DNA from 4 places in the Pseudoalteromonas sp. PA2MD11 genome. Region 2 is predicted to be linked to each of the others. Evidence: predicted binding sites of a transcription regulator. Region 2 holds the regulator's gene; each other region holds the start of a gene.

The links. The regulator sigma-54, encoded in region 2, starts transcription at its own class of promoters, with help from an activator protein. The targets are predictions, from matches to a motif close to GTTGGCACGNNNNTNGNNT.
Region 1: the regulator sigma-54 is predicted to act here: its motif matches at 1,290-1,308, upstream of ISP07_RS17790 (YggN family protein).
Region 3: the regulator sigma-54 is predicted to act here: its motif matches at 1,319-1,337, upstream of fliE (flagellar hook-basal body complex protein FliE).
Region 4: the regulator sigma-54 is predicted to act here: its motif matches at 1,456-1,474, upstream of ISP07_RS04755 (flagellar basal body rod protein FlgF).

Annotation. Positions count from the first base shown of each region.
Region 1 covers NZ_JADKNF010000019.1:64,955-68,121, reverse strand. Annotated here, with positions in the region: gene ISP07_RS17795 (PLP-dependent aminotransferase family protein) at 1-391, shown strand, start outside; gene ISP07_RS17790 (YggN family protein) at 454-1,254, opposite strand; gene ISP07_RS17785 (PA3496 family putative envelope integrity protein) at 1,646-1,834, shown strand; gene ISP07_RS17780 (glutathione peroxidase) at 1,887-2,369, opposite strand; gene ISP07_RS17775 (AzlD domain-containing protein) at 2,477-2,776, opposite strand; gene ISP07_RS17770 (AzlC family ABC transporter permease) at 2,773-3,167, opposite strand, start outside.
Region 2 covers NZ_JADKNF010000012.1:53,221-56,387, reverse strand. Annotated here, with positions in the region: gene lptA (lipopolysaccharide transport periplasmic protein LptA) at 1-359, shown strand, start outside; gene lptB (LPS export ABC transporter ATP-binding protein) at 356-1,081, shown strand; gene ISP07_RS13625 (RNA polymerase factor sigma-54) at 1,188-2,684, shown strand; gene hpf (ribosome hibernation promoting factor) at 2,712-2,999, shown strand; gene ptsN (PTS IIA-like nitrogen regulatory protein PtsN) at 3,003-3,167, shown strand, end outside.
Region 3 covers NZ_JADKNF010000003.1:43,980-47,146, forward strand. Annotated here, with positions in the region: gene ISP07_RS04915 (sigma-54-dependent transcriptional regulator) at 1-1,205, shown strand, start outside; gene fliE (flagellar hook-basal body complex protein FliE) at 1,376-1,708, shown strand; gene fliF (flagellar basal-body MS-ring/collar protein FliF) at 1,729-3,167, shown strand, end outside.
Region 4 covers NZ_JADKNF010000003.1:8,735-11,901, reverse strand. Annotated here, with positions in the region: gene flgG (flagellar basal-body rod protein FlgG) at 1-635, opposite strand, end outside; gene ISP07_RS04755 (flagellar basal body rod protein FlgF) at 657-1,421, opposite strand; gene flgE (flagellar hook protein FlgE) at 1,582-2,949, opposite strand; gene ISP07_RS04745 (flagellar hook assembly protein FlgD) at 3,001-3,167, opposite strand, start outside.

The DNA of each region.
Region 1 (3,167 bases), on a different contig from region 2:
TTGCTCTGCGCCACTTATAAACCAGTGGACCTTGTATGAGTTTATAGCCAGCGGTGAGTACGACCGTAACATTCGTTTGCTTAGACAGCGCTTAAGTACCAACAAAGAAAGAATGATTTGGTGCCTGCAGCAATATATGCCTAATTGTGCGCGTATAAGTAACCCGCAAGGGGGCTGTGTTATCTGGGTTGACCTTGGTAGCCAATATGATGCGGTAAAGTTATTCCACTTGGCATTAGAGGCGGGGATCAGTATTACTCCGGGGTTGATATTCTCAGCGGGTAAAAAGTACCGTAGCTGTTTTCGCTTAAGTTATGGCTTGCCTTGGTCTGAAAACTTAGAGCAGGCGATTAAAACGTTATCGCAACTGACTGTGCTGGCCAAAAAATAAAAAAGCGCAGAGCAAGCTCTGCGCGAAAGGACCAAGTGTTTTGGTTCAGGGATGTTAATTCATTACTCTGCGTTCTGTTTGAAAGTAAATAGTTGATACTCTTTTAGCTCTGGTACTAGTACCACTAATTCTTGTTCTTTATGAGCGATATCAGCAAAGCTGCCGCATAATGCATCTGCACGTTCTTCAAGTTGAGCTGCCTGTGTTTCTACGCGTGCTTCTATTTGTGCGCCCATGTTTTCCATACGTTGCTCAAACTCATCCATGTCGCCACCTGAACCTAAAAGCTCAGAACCTAGCGCAATTAAAATACTGCCCATCGATTGCATCATGGCTGACTCTACAGCCGATTCAATTTGCTCATCGAATTGGTCTTCAAAGTTTTGGCCAAATTTTTCGAAATTTTGCTGACCCATGGTAAACGCACCTTGCTGATAGAAGGCGTTTTGCACTTCTACACTGATATCGTCCATTAATTCTGAAATGTCGTTTAGGCCATCAATATTGAAAGCATTTGATACTTCTTCAATTGCTACGCCTGCTATTTTTACGCCATCAAGTGCGATATTTGCTACTTCAGGAAGTTGGCTGCGTAAGCTGTCTGAGTAATCTGCAATTGCTTGCTGTTGTGAAGCATCAAGCGACACGCTTTGACCATCGATATATAAAGTGTGTTGATCGATGATTTTCATAGTACGATTATCGGCTGTGTATACTTCTAACTCGCTTGGTGTGATGCGTACATCATTTATAAATTCAACATCACACTGCTCACCGCTGAATGAAATATTTGTATCATTATCGTTATGAGCCATTGCGCTGGTAGCGATAAATAAAGAACTTACTAACAATAACTTTTTCATTTTTTTCTTTCCTGTTTGAAATGACACAAATACATAATCAAATTGAATGCCATAATTTATAAGTTCAATTAATTCAATGGTTTGATGTGTTTTTATGATTTTTTGAAAATTGCGGTCAATAATTTTTTAACCACTTTTTAGTCAAATTAACTAAAAAATACACATGCATAAATGACTCTTATCGAAACGATAAAAAACTCTCACTTTTCAGAAATCAAATTTAGCGCTATTTATTCACAATATTGACATATGACCTATTTAGCATGGGTGTATGGCTTTATTTTGGTGGTTTTTTAGATACTAAATTACTACTGAGCTTTTTAATCTTTGCCAATTCATCGAGCAAATTTTAATCTCAAGAATTGGTCTCAAACACTTTATGGAGTGGGTTGTGGGTAAGACATTTAGTTATGACGCGCTAGATGACGATTTTGTTGAAGACGAGTACGAAATGGTCGGGCGTAATCAACACGACAAGAAAAAGCAACGCGTTAAGAAGAAGTTGGAAGACTATCTTGAACAAAAACGCTTGCGTAGAAACTTAGGCGATGACGACTTTGACGAGTACTTGAATGACTAAGCATAAATTTAGATAAAGAGGCAATTTGCCTCTTTATTGCTTTTAGACTTTGTTATTTGCCCAGTGCAGCTGCGATGTCTGATTCGAGCTGTTCAGGCTTTGTCAGTGGCGCATATCGCTTAATTGCTTTGCCATCTTTACCAATTAAAAATTTGGTGAAGTTCCATTTTATTTTGCGGGTGATAAAGCCCGGTAACTCTGATTTTAGGTATCTAAAAACAGGGTGAGCATGTTCGCCATTCACATCGACTTTGCTCATCATTAAAAAGCTAACGCCATAGTTAATGAGGCAGCCTTCTTTAATTTCCTTCGCATCCCCAGGTTCTTGTTTGCCAAATTGGTTACAAGGAAAACCAATTATTACTAAGCCTTGCTCATGATACTTTTCATGTAGTGCTTGTAAGCCTTCATATTGTGGAGTGAAGCCACATTTACTTGCAGTGTTTACAACAAGTACGACCTTGTTTTCAAAATCAGAAAAGTCAACGGTTTGGCCTTGCAGGCTGGTAGCTGAGAGTTGGTGAAATTCGCTCATAGTGATAACTTTTTATTATTGTTGCATTGATTCTAACTTGCTTGGCATTTTTCTAAAAGGGTAAATTTTAATCAGCGTCTTTTCTTACTTGGGGATAAGCATCGCAGCTAACTTAAAATTATAAATAATCCCATTCCTGCCAGTGTTGTGTAGTATATGTTATGTGTTTTATAGGCCACGATAACAGACACAACAGCAGCACTTTGGTAAGGATTTTGCCAATCTAGATTTGTCCCTTCGTCATTAATAAACACAATGGGCACCCAAATTGCGGTGAGTACGGCAGGGGCGCTAAAACTTAAAAATTGCTGCATTTTCGAGCCGACTTTAAACGGTAATGCGCGGTGTAAAAATAAGTAACGTGTGAAGAAGGTGATACACGCCATTAATAAAATGGTGATCATCATTGTGTATGCTCCTCTTTTGCTTGCCAGCGACTAATTAGATAACCCACTGTCATAGCGATAAGAGCCGCGGTGACAAGCCAAAGTTGAAAGCCCTGACTTTTTAATAGCGTTGCAACAACGCCTGCGGTGATCACTGTAGCCAGTGTCGCCAGGTTCTTTACTCCCGGAATAACTAAAGCAATAAACGTAGCAGCGATGGCAAAATCAAGGCCAAGGTGTGTTAAATCGGGAAGGAGACTTCCTGCGACAATACCTAGCAAGGTCCAGATATTCCATGCAATATAAAAACTAAAACCGGCACTGAGTGCGTAAATAAGGCGTACTTTCGTTCGGTACGCTTTGCGATGGTGCGAAAAAGCAAATAATTCATCGGTTAGTACAAAACTCACTG
Region 2 (3,167 bases):
TGCATGGTGATCGTCGCATTACAGCTGAGCGACTTGAGGCACATGGCGGTGACACCGAAGGTACAGTCGAATTAATTATCGCTACAGGCAAACCAGCTTACTTCGAAGAAAAGCAAGCTGATGGCACCGTGATGAGCGCCAGCGCCGAAGAAGTTCGTTATGATGTTGCGAAACGCTTCTTAACACTCAATGGCGAAGCTGAAGTCACTCAAGCGGGTCAAAAAGTAACGGCAAAAAGCATTACCTACGATATGGCTCAACAGCTGATCAGCGCAGAAAAAGACGAAAACTCAACAGATCGTGTACACACTATTTTAGTGCCTGTAGAAAATAAAAAAGACGATAAAGGCCAACCATGAGCACATTAAAAGCAGAGCTTTTAGCTAAAAGCTACAAAGGCCGCCAAGTGGTTAAAAATGTCGGTCTTGAAGTTGAAGCGGGCAGTATTGTTGGCTTGTTAGGGCCAAATGGTGCAGGTAAAACAACGACCTTCTATATGATTGTAGGCCTCGTACCAAGCGACAAAGGAAAAATAAGCATTGATGATAACGATATCACGCTTTTGCCAATGCACAGCCGTGCGCGCTTAGGTATTGGTTATCTACCACAAGAGTCGTCTATTTTTCGAAAATTAACAGTTTACCAAAACTTGATGGCCATATTAGAGACCCGCAAAGATCTTAACAAAACAACGCGCGAAGAGACGCTTAACAACTTATTAGATGAATTTAGCATTCAACATATTCGCGATAGCCAAGGTATGGCACTGTCAGGTGGTGAACGACGCCGCGTTGAAATTGCACGTGCATTAGCCGCTAATCCTAAATTTATCCTTTTAGATGAGCCTTTTGCTGGTGTTGATCCTATTTCGGTGTTAGATATAAAGAAAATTATTGAGCACCTAAAAAATCGTGGTATTGGTGTACTTATTACTGACCATAATGTTCGAGAAACCCTTGATGTTTGTGAAAAAGCCTACATTGTTTCTCATGGGGAGCTAATTGCATCAGGGACACCTGAGCACGTATTAGCTGACCAAACTGTACGTGATGTTTATCTAGGCGAGCAATTTAGGCTGTAACCATTACGCCACCGACTAGAGCATCTGCTAGACTTATACAACGACAATAAATCGATAACAGTGTCTTCACCGTTACCGATAACTTAAAAAGGATTGTTAGGGATACATGAGGCAATCATTACAGCTGCGCATGGGCCAGCAACTTACAATGACTCCACAACTGCAACAAGCCATTCGCTTGTTGCAGCTCAGTACATTGGATCTCCAGCAAGAAATTCAAGAAGCGCTTGATAGTAATCCTCTGCTTGAAGTGGAAGAAGCGGATTACAACGAAGAAAGCATCGGTAAGAATGAGCAAAAAGCGGAGTCTGACGATGTACAAGTCAGCGCGTCTGCCGACGAAGCACCTAGCGAATTCGAGCAAGAAAGTAGTGATGCTCTGAGTAAGGATACGGTTAGCGATGACTTAGCTATGGATATTACGTGGGATGAGTACATGAGTGCCGCCCCATCAACATCGTCTGGGCCAATGCCTGAAGACGAGTCTATTTACCAAGGTGCTTCAACAGAAACACTGCAAGAATATTTAATGTGGCAACTACAGCTCACACCATTTAGTCCTACCGATGAAGCGATTGCCGTTGCCATCGTTGAAGCTATCGATGACTCAGGTATTTTAACGGTTAGCTGCGAAGATATTGTCGAAAGCTTTAATCAAAATAATGATGAAGAAGAAATCGAACTAGATGAAGTTGAAGCTGTCTTAAAAAGAATACAGTTATTCGATCCAGTTGGTATCGGCGCGCGAAGTTTACAAGAGTGCCTGTGTATACAACTTCGTCAATTCGATGCCAATACGCCATATTTAGCTGAAACTAAAATGGTTTTATCTGAGCATATCGAATTATTAGCAAGTCGCGACTATCGCACTTTAATGAAAAAGACTAAGCTTAAAGAAAACGAGCTTAAAGAAGTGATGACGCTCATTCACAGCTTAAATCCTAAGCCTGCGGATAGCATAGTACGCGAAGAATCTGAGTACGTTATACCTGATGTATCAGTGAAAAAAGTGAAAGGCCGCTGGGTAGTCGAGTTAAACCCAGATTGTATGCCAAAGATTAGAGTGAACAGCCAATATGCGGCGATGTCTCGCTCTGTTAAATCAAGTAGCGACAGCCAATTTATTCGCTCTCACTTACAAGAAGCAAAGTGGTTTATTAAGAGCTTAGAAAGCCGTAACGATACGCTTTTAAAAGTGACCAACTGTATCGTTCAACAACAACAAGCTTTCTTTGAGCATGGCCCTGAGGCAATGAAGCCGATGGTGCTAAATGATGTTGCTGAAATGGTCGAAATGCATGAATCGACGATTTCACGGGTAACAACGCAAAAATATATGCATACCCCACGGGGTATTTTTGAGTTGAAATATTTCTTCTCAAGCCATGTCAGCACCGAAAATGGTGGTGAGTGTTCTTCTACAGCAATACGCGCTTTAATCAAGAAGTTAGTCGCTGCAGAAAACTCAGCTAAACCATTGAGTGATAGCAAAATTGCAGATATATTGGCTGAGCAAGGAATTAAAGTAGCTAGACGTACAATTGCAAAATATCGTGAGTCTCTAGCAATACCTCCGTCTAATCAGCGTAAGAGTCTGATTTAGACGTTTTACATAGAAGGAAAAATGCTTATGCAACTAAATTTAACTGGTCGTCATGTAGAAATCACTGATTCATTAAGAGACTATGTAAACACTAAGTTCGCAAAACTAGAAAGGCATTTTGATCATATTAATAATGTTCATGTCATTTTAGATGTAGAAAAATTAAGCCAAAAAGCAGAAGCAACTTTACATGTAAACGGAGGCGAGTTGTTCGCTTCTACAGAACATCAAGATATGTACGCAGCAATTGACTCATTGATCGATAAACTTGATCGCCAAGTCATTAAGCATAAAGAGAAATTAGCTCGACATTAAATTATGAAACTTAGTTCACTTACTAATCAGGACTGCAGCAAAGCTGCGGTCCTTTTTAATAGCAAAAAAAGAATTCTTGAGTATATTAGCGAGTTAGCTCACCAGCAGTTTCCTCATTTATCTCAACAAGATATCCTAGATGCTTTTCTGAACAGGGAAAAGTTAGGT
Region 3 (3,167 bases), on a different contig from region 2:
GTAGCATTAAACTTAACTATCCTGAGCTGCCGGTATTAATGATGACGGCCTATGCCACTATTGATGATGCTGTAGAAGCAATGCGTTTAGGCGCGATTGATTACATGGCAAAGCCGTTTGCTCCAGAAGTGCTCCTTAACATGGTGAGTCGTTATCTACCTGAAAAGGAAAAAGAAACCGATGGCCCAATCGTTGCCGATCCATCAAGTATTAAGCTATTAGAGCTCGCGAGCAAAGTTGCCCGCTCAGATGCCAGTGTCATGGTACTCGGCCCAAGTGGCTCGGGTAAAGAAGTCTTGGCTCGTTTTATCCACGATAAATCAAATCGTAGCGATGCCCCCTTTGTGGCTATTAACTGCGCTGCTATTCCTGAAAACATGCTTGAAGCAACCTTATTCGGTTACGAAAAAGGGGCGTTTACCGGCGCTATTCAAGCCTGTCCGGGTAAATTTGAGCAAGCTCAAGGTGGTACCATCTTACTTGATGAAATCACTGAGATGGATTTAGGCTTGCAAGCTAAATTACTGCGTGTACTTCAAGAGCGTGAAGTAGAGCGCTTAGGCGGTCGTAAAACCATAGAGCTTGATGTTCGCGTTCTAGCTACAAGTAACCGAGATTTAAAAGAAGCAGTGAGCGAAAATCTATTTAGAGAAGATTTATATTATCGCTTAAATGTATTCCCGTTAATGTGGAAACCATTAGCCGAGCGTCCTGGCGACATTATTGTATTGGCTGAGCATTTAATAGAGCGTCATTGCCTGAAAAGTAAAGAGCCTATCGCTCAACTAAGTGAGGGTGCGAAACAAAAGCTGCTATTGCATGCTTGGCCAGGTAACGTTCGAGAACTTGATAACGTTATTCAACGGGCATTGATATTATGCGATGGTAATAGTATTCATCAAGATGATGTTTTTATTGAAGAGTTGCTTACGGCGGATATCAAGCCAGTTGCTACGCCACCACACAACGCACCAGTTTATCAAGAGCAGCCTGTTGAAGTTAATTTAGATACCGTACCGCAAGTGAGTGAGCAGGGTAATTATAAAGACGAGCTGAAAGACAAAGAGCATCGTATTATTTTAGAAACCTTAACGCGCTGTAATGGTAAGCGTAAAGAGGTTGCAGAAACCTTAGGTATCAGTCCGCGCACGTTACGTTATAAACTGGCGCAAATGCGAGACTTGGGTATCGCCTTACCTGCATAAACTCCTTCCAAAAAGTTAGTCAAACAAGCTCGCATTTTTGTGAGCTTGTTTGCTGTCAAAACTCTGACAAGTAAATTAATTGTGTTAAGTTATTGAAAATATTAATTTTATTTTGTGGCACGGTTTGTGCTTTATCAGTGCATAAGTAAACTGCATTGTCAGAGAGTATTATGAAAGTTCAAAACAGCGCATTATTTCAAGAAATGCAATCTATGGCTTCAGAAGTTGGTCGTAGTAACTCAATTAATAATTTACCAACACAAACTCAGCCAACTTCATCGGCACAGTTTAGTGATTTACTTACCAATGCACTTGATACAGTGAATGGCTTACAGCAAGAAGCAAAACAAAAGGTAACCGCGCTTGAAATGGGCGATCGCAGTGTTTCACTTGCGGACGTAATGATTGCTTCGCAAAAGTCATCAGTTGCCTTTGAAGCGACGGTACAGGTTCGCAATAAACTTGTTGAAGCTTATAAAGAAATTATGAACATGCCTGTGTAACTAGGTAGTGGAGAATTATTGTGGCGCAATCTAATCAATCAACTGATCTAGCCTTAGCAGGTGGCGGTATCGATGCAACCGATACTGACGATCAACAAGAGCAAAAGTCAGGCTACCTAAGTGCCTTAAATGGTGTAGACGTTTTACGCCAGGCTACTTTAGTGATTGCTTTAGCAATCTGTTTGGCTATCGCAATTTTTATTATTATTTGGGCTCGTCAGCCAGATATGCGTCCGCTTGGCAAAATGCCAACGGAAGAGCTTATTCAAACGCTGGACTTTTTAGACGCTCAAAAGATTGATTACGAACTTGATGGTAACGTCATCTCTGTTGAAGAAGGTGAATACCAAAACATCAAATTATTGATGGCTCGTGAAGGCCTAGAGCAAGCGCCAAGCTCAGGTACTGACATCATCATGCAAGACATGGGGTTTGGTGTAAGCCAACGCCTTGAACGTGAACGTTTAAAACATGGTCGTGAGCAACAGCTTGCACGTACCATCGAAGAGCTAAAAAATGTTACTCGCGCCAAAGTACTTTTAGCTATTCCAAAAGAAAACGTATTTGCTCGTCGTGAAAAACAACCTTCAGCGACGGTAGTGCTTACCTTAAAACGCGGTCGTACACTTGACGGTGAAGAAGTTGACTCAGTAGTTGATATTGTTGCCTCAGCAGTCCAAGGGTTATCGCCAGAGCGTGTTACTGTTACCGATCAAAATGGTCGCTTACTTAATTCAGGTTCACAAAACTCACTTGCTGCTCGCTCTCGTAAAGAGTATGAGATTGAACGTAAGCGTGAAGAAGAATACTTAAATAAAATCGATAGCATCCTTATTCCAGTTGTAGGTTTAGGTAACTACACAGCGCAAGTCGACTTAAATATGGATTTTAGTGCAGTCGAAGAAACACAAAAACGTTATAACCCAGACTTACCCGCTGTGCGCAGTGAAACCACGTTCGAAGAAAACAACATTGGTGGTCTTGCTGTGGGCATTCCAGGTGCGCTAACGAATCAGCCGCCAGTTAACTCTAATATTCCTGAGGTCGCTGGCCAAGGTAGTGCAGGTTCAGCAACGAACCCAAGTCGTTCGCATAAAGAAGCAACACGTAACTACGAACTTGATACCACAATTTCGCATAAGCGCCAGCAAACCGGTGTTATCCGCCGCATCAGTGTGTCAGTTGCAGTTGATTATGTACCACAAGTAGGTGAAAACGGTGAAACAACTATGGTTCCTCGCTCTGTCGAAGCATTGTCAAATATTCGTCGCTTACTACAAGGTGGTGTTGGGTTTGATATGCAACGCGGTGATGCACTTGAAGTCGTCACAGTGCCATTTGTAAGACAAGATACAGGTGAAGCGATTGAAGTTCCACTTTGGGAGCAAGATTGGTTCATGAAGATGCTACGCTTAGCATTAGGTGCACTGGTTATCATCGTACTTATTGTCTTTGTTGT
Region 4 (3,167 bases), on a different contig from region 2:
AAACCATCGATACCAGGATTACCTTGCACAGGTGCGCCACTCACAGCGGTTTCTGTGTATAAGTTTTGCCCCATAGGCTCAAGACCCGATGGATTAATAAAATCACTAATGGTGAGCTGACCGATGACCACGTTCTCTGCTTGACCTGAAATACGCACTGACACTTCACCGTCTTGTGAAACAGTAATTGATTGTGCATCGTCTGGTACGTTCATTTCTGGCTGTAATGGAAAACCCGCGCCGGAAGTTACAATGCGACCATCTTCGTCAGTCGTGAATTGACCATTACGTGAATAGGCAATATTGCCATCTGGTAATTGCACTTCAAAAAAACCTGGGCCTGAGATCATCCAGTCCAATGAATTTTCAGTGGTAAGCATATTACCTTGTGAAAAGTTCTTTTGGTTAGCAACCACTTTGGCACCGGCACCAAGCATTAAGCCTGACGGCATTTCAGTGTCTTGCGACGAGCGGCCACCTGGCTGGTTAATGTTTTGATATAGTAAATCTTCAAATACGGCGCGGCTTTTTTTGTAGCCTACCGTGCTGGCATTCGCGAGATTATTTGAGATCACCGAAATATCGGTTTGCTGGGCGTCAAGCCCGGTTTTACTGATCCATAATGCAGGATTCATAACTCTACCCTCTCAGTCATCTTAAACAATGCGTAACAGCTGATCTTGACGCTCATCGAGCTCTTCGGCTGTTTTCATCAATTTAACTTGTAATTCAAATTGGCGTTGATTGCTGATCATATCGACCATTTCATGCACTGGGTTTACGTTCGACATTTCAAGCGTTCCCGACAATACTTTTACGTTTGGTGAAATGTCACAAAAACCACAAAGGTCATTGACCAACATGTCTTCTTTTGGTCGAAATAAACCGTCATTGCCTTTTTCAAGCTGAGTGTTATCAGCCTCAATCACTTTTAAGCGATCAACCACTTCCAAAAAGTTAGCAGGCGCACCTTGCGGGCGAACCTGAATAGCGCCATCTTCACTAAACTCAACTTTTTCAATAGGCAATGGCAAAATGATTGGACCACCTTCGCCAATTACTTGACGGCCATGGCTCGTGATCAATGCGCCATCTGGAGTAATGTTTAATGTGCCAGTTTTGGTGTACGCCTCATTGCCGGATGCATCTTGTACGCTCAACCAACCACGGTCGCTCATCGCGATATCAAGCTCACGGCCAGTTTCAACAAAACCACCCGATTCCATATTAGATCCTGGGCGTTCTTGCATTGCAAACACCCTAGATGGCAGACCTTCACCAAAGGCTTGCATAGAGCGAGCTTGTGCAAAATCAGCTTTAAAGCCAGTGGTGTTAGCATTAGCAAGATTGTTGGCCTTGAGCTCAAGACCTCGCAAACTTTGCTTAGCACCCGACATGGCAATGTAGACCATTTTGTCCATAACATTGACTCACTAAAAATACGATAATTAAGAAATGCAATAAAAGTGCCAAAGTAAAATTGACGCTAAAATAGAAGAGAAAAATGAATAGTAAGAATGAAAAAAGGCTGCCAATAGAGGAAGCAGCCTTCGTGTCGGATTAAGCTTAGAACCGTTAAGATTAACGGATCTGTAGGATGTTTTGTTGTAGTGTTGAGTTAACCTCAAGCGCACGTGAATTTGCTTGGAAGTTACGCTGAGCACTAATTAAGTCAACAAGTTCATTGGTTAAGTTAACGTTTGATTGCTCAAGCGCTGATGAGTTAATTGAACCTAGAGTACCTGAACCTGGTTCACCCGCAATCGGCTCACCTGACGTTAAACTCTTCTTCCAAGATGTATCACCAACTTGTTGCAAGCCCTGTGAATTAGAGAAGCGCACCATAGCAACTTGACCTAGGAACGACGTATCTCCATTACTGTATGACGCAACAATTTTACCGTCAGAACCGATATCAATTCCTGATAGACGACCTACAGTCGCACCATCTTGCTCTAATGCTTTTACTTCAAAGTTACTTGCGTATTGAGTTGGAACTTTATTTGCTGTTGCCGCTTCATCACGCCAGTTAATAGTCACATCATCAGGGAAACTTGCACCATTCGAAAGTAAATCAGAAAGGCCTGTCGCAGCACCTAAACCACTCGGTAACGTTAATGGATTAAATGTTGTATCAGTATTCGCTGTACCATCTGTACTTTGTGGTAAGCCACTGGCATCAAACTGAAAAGTTGATAATGGTGTATAAGGTGTTGTGGTTTGCTCAACACCTGTTGCATCAAATGGCTTTTCATCTAATGTAGCGTATACTTCCCACTCATTTTCATTACCAGTCACTGTAGAATCAGTTTTCACAAAGAAGAACTGTAGAATATGCGGTTCACCTAATGAGTCATACACCGTTGTCGATGTAGAGCTGTTATAAGTTGCACTTGTTTCTGGATCGAATGGTGTCACAGTTGGCGCAGAGGCACGTGAATCAAGGTTAAATGACGAATAGACATTAGTGGTTGCACGTGGTGAACCTGATGCATCTGGAATTTGTAGCGCAGAAGATGTACTTAAGCTTACAGAGGTTGTGTCACCGGTTGCTTCATCAACAGGGAAACCTTGTAAGTAATTACCGCTCGCATCCACAATAAAGTTATCTTTATTAAGTTTGAACGCACCAGCACGCGTGTAAGTAAAGTCTTGTGCACCTAAGTCATTCGCCATTGCGAAATAACCTTCACCAGTAATTGCTAAATCAAGTGAGTTATTTGTGAAAGAGAGTGAACCTTGGTGGAATTGTTGTGCCACCATTGTTGTTCTTACACCGTCACCATTTTTTGTTTTACCAGAACTAAATACTGATGATGCGTATACATCAGCGAACTCTGCACGAGACTCTTTAAAGCCCGTAGTGTTAACGTTAGCAATATTATTTGCTGTTACGTCTAAATCTTTTTGTGCGGCTGCTAAGCCTGTTAATGCAATATTGAAGCTCATAACTCACCTCTAACCTATCTCTTAGCCTAAGCTAACCCAAACCTTTTATACTTATGCGATTTCAGCTATATCAGTTAGCCTAACCGCACCCTCTTTTGTATTTACGATAATGCCGCTTGCGCCATTAATATTGACACTTTCAATATTCTTAAAGGTCGCCATAGGCATACTGCTGTAGTCTCCATTTACAAAGCCTTCAGCACTGATGTCATACTGGC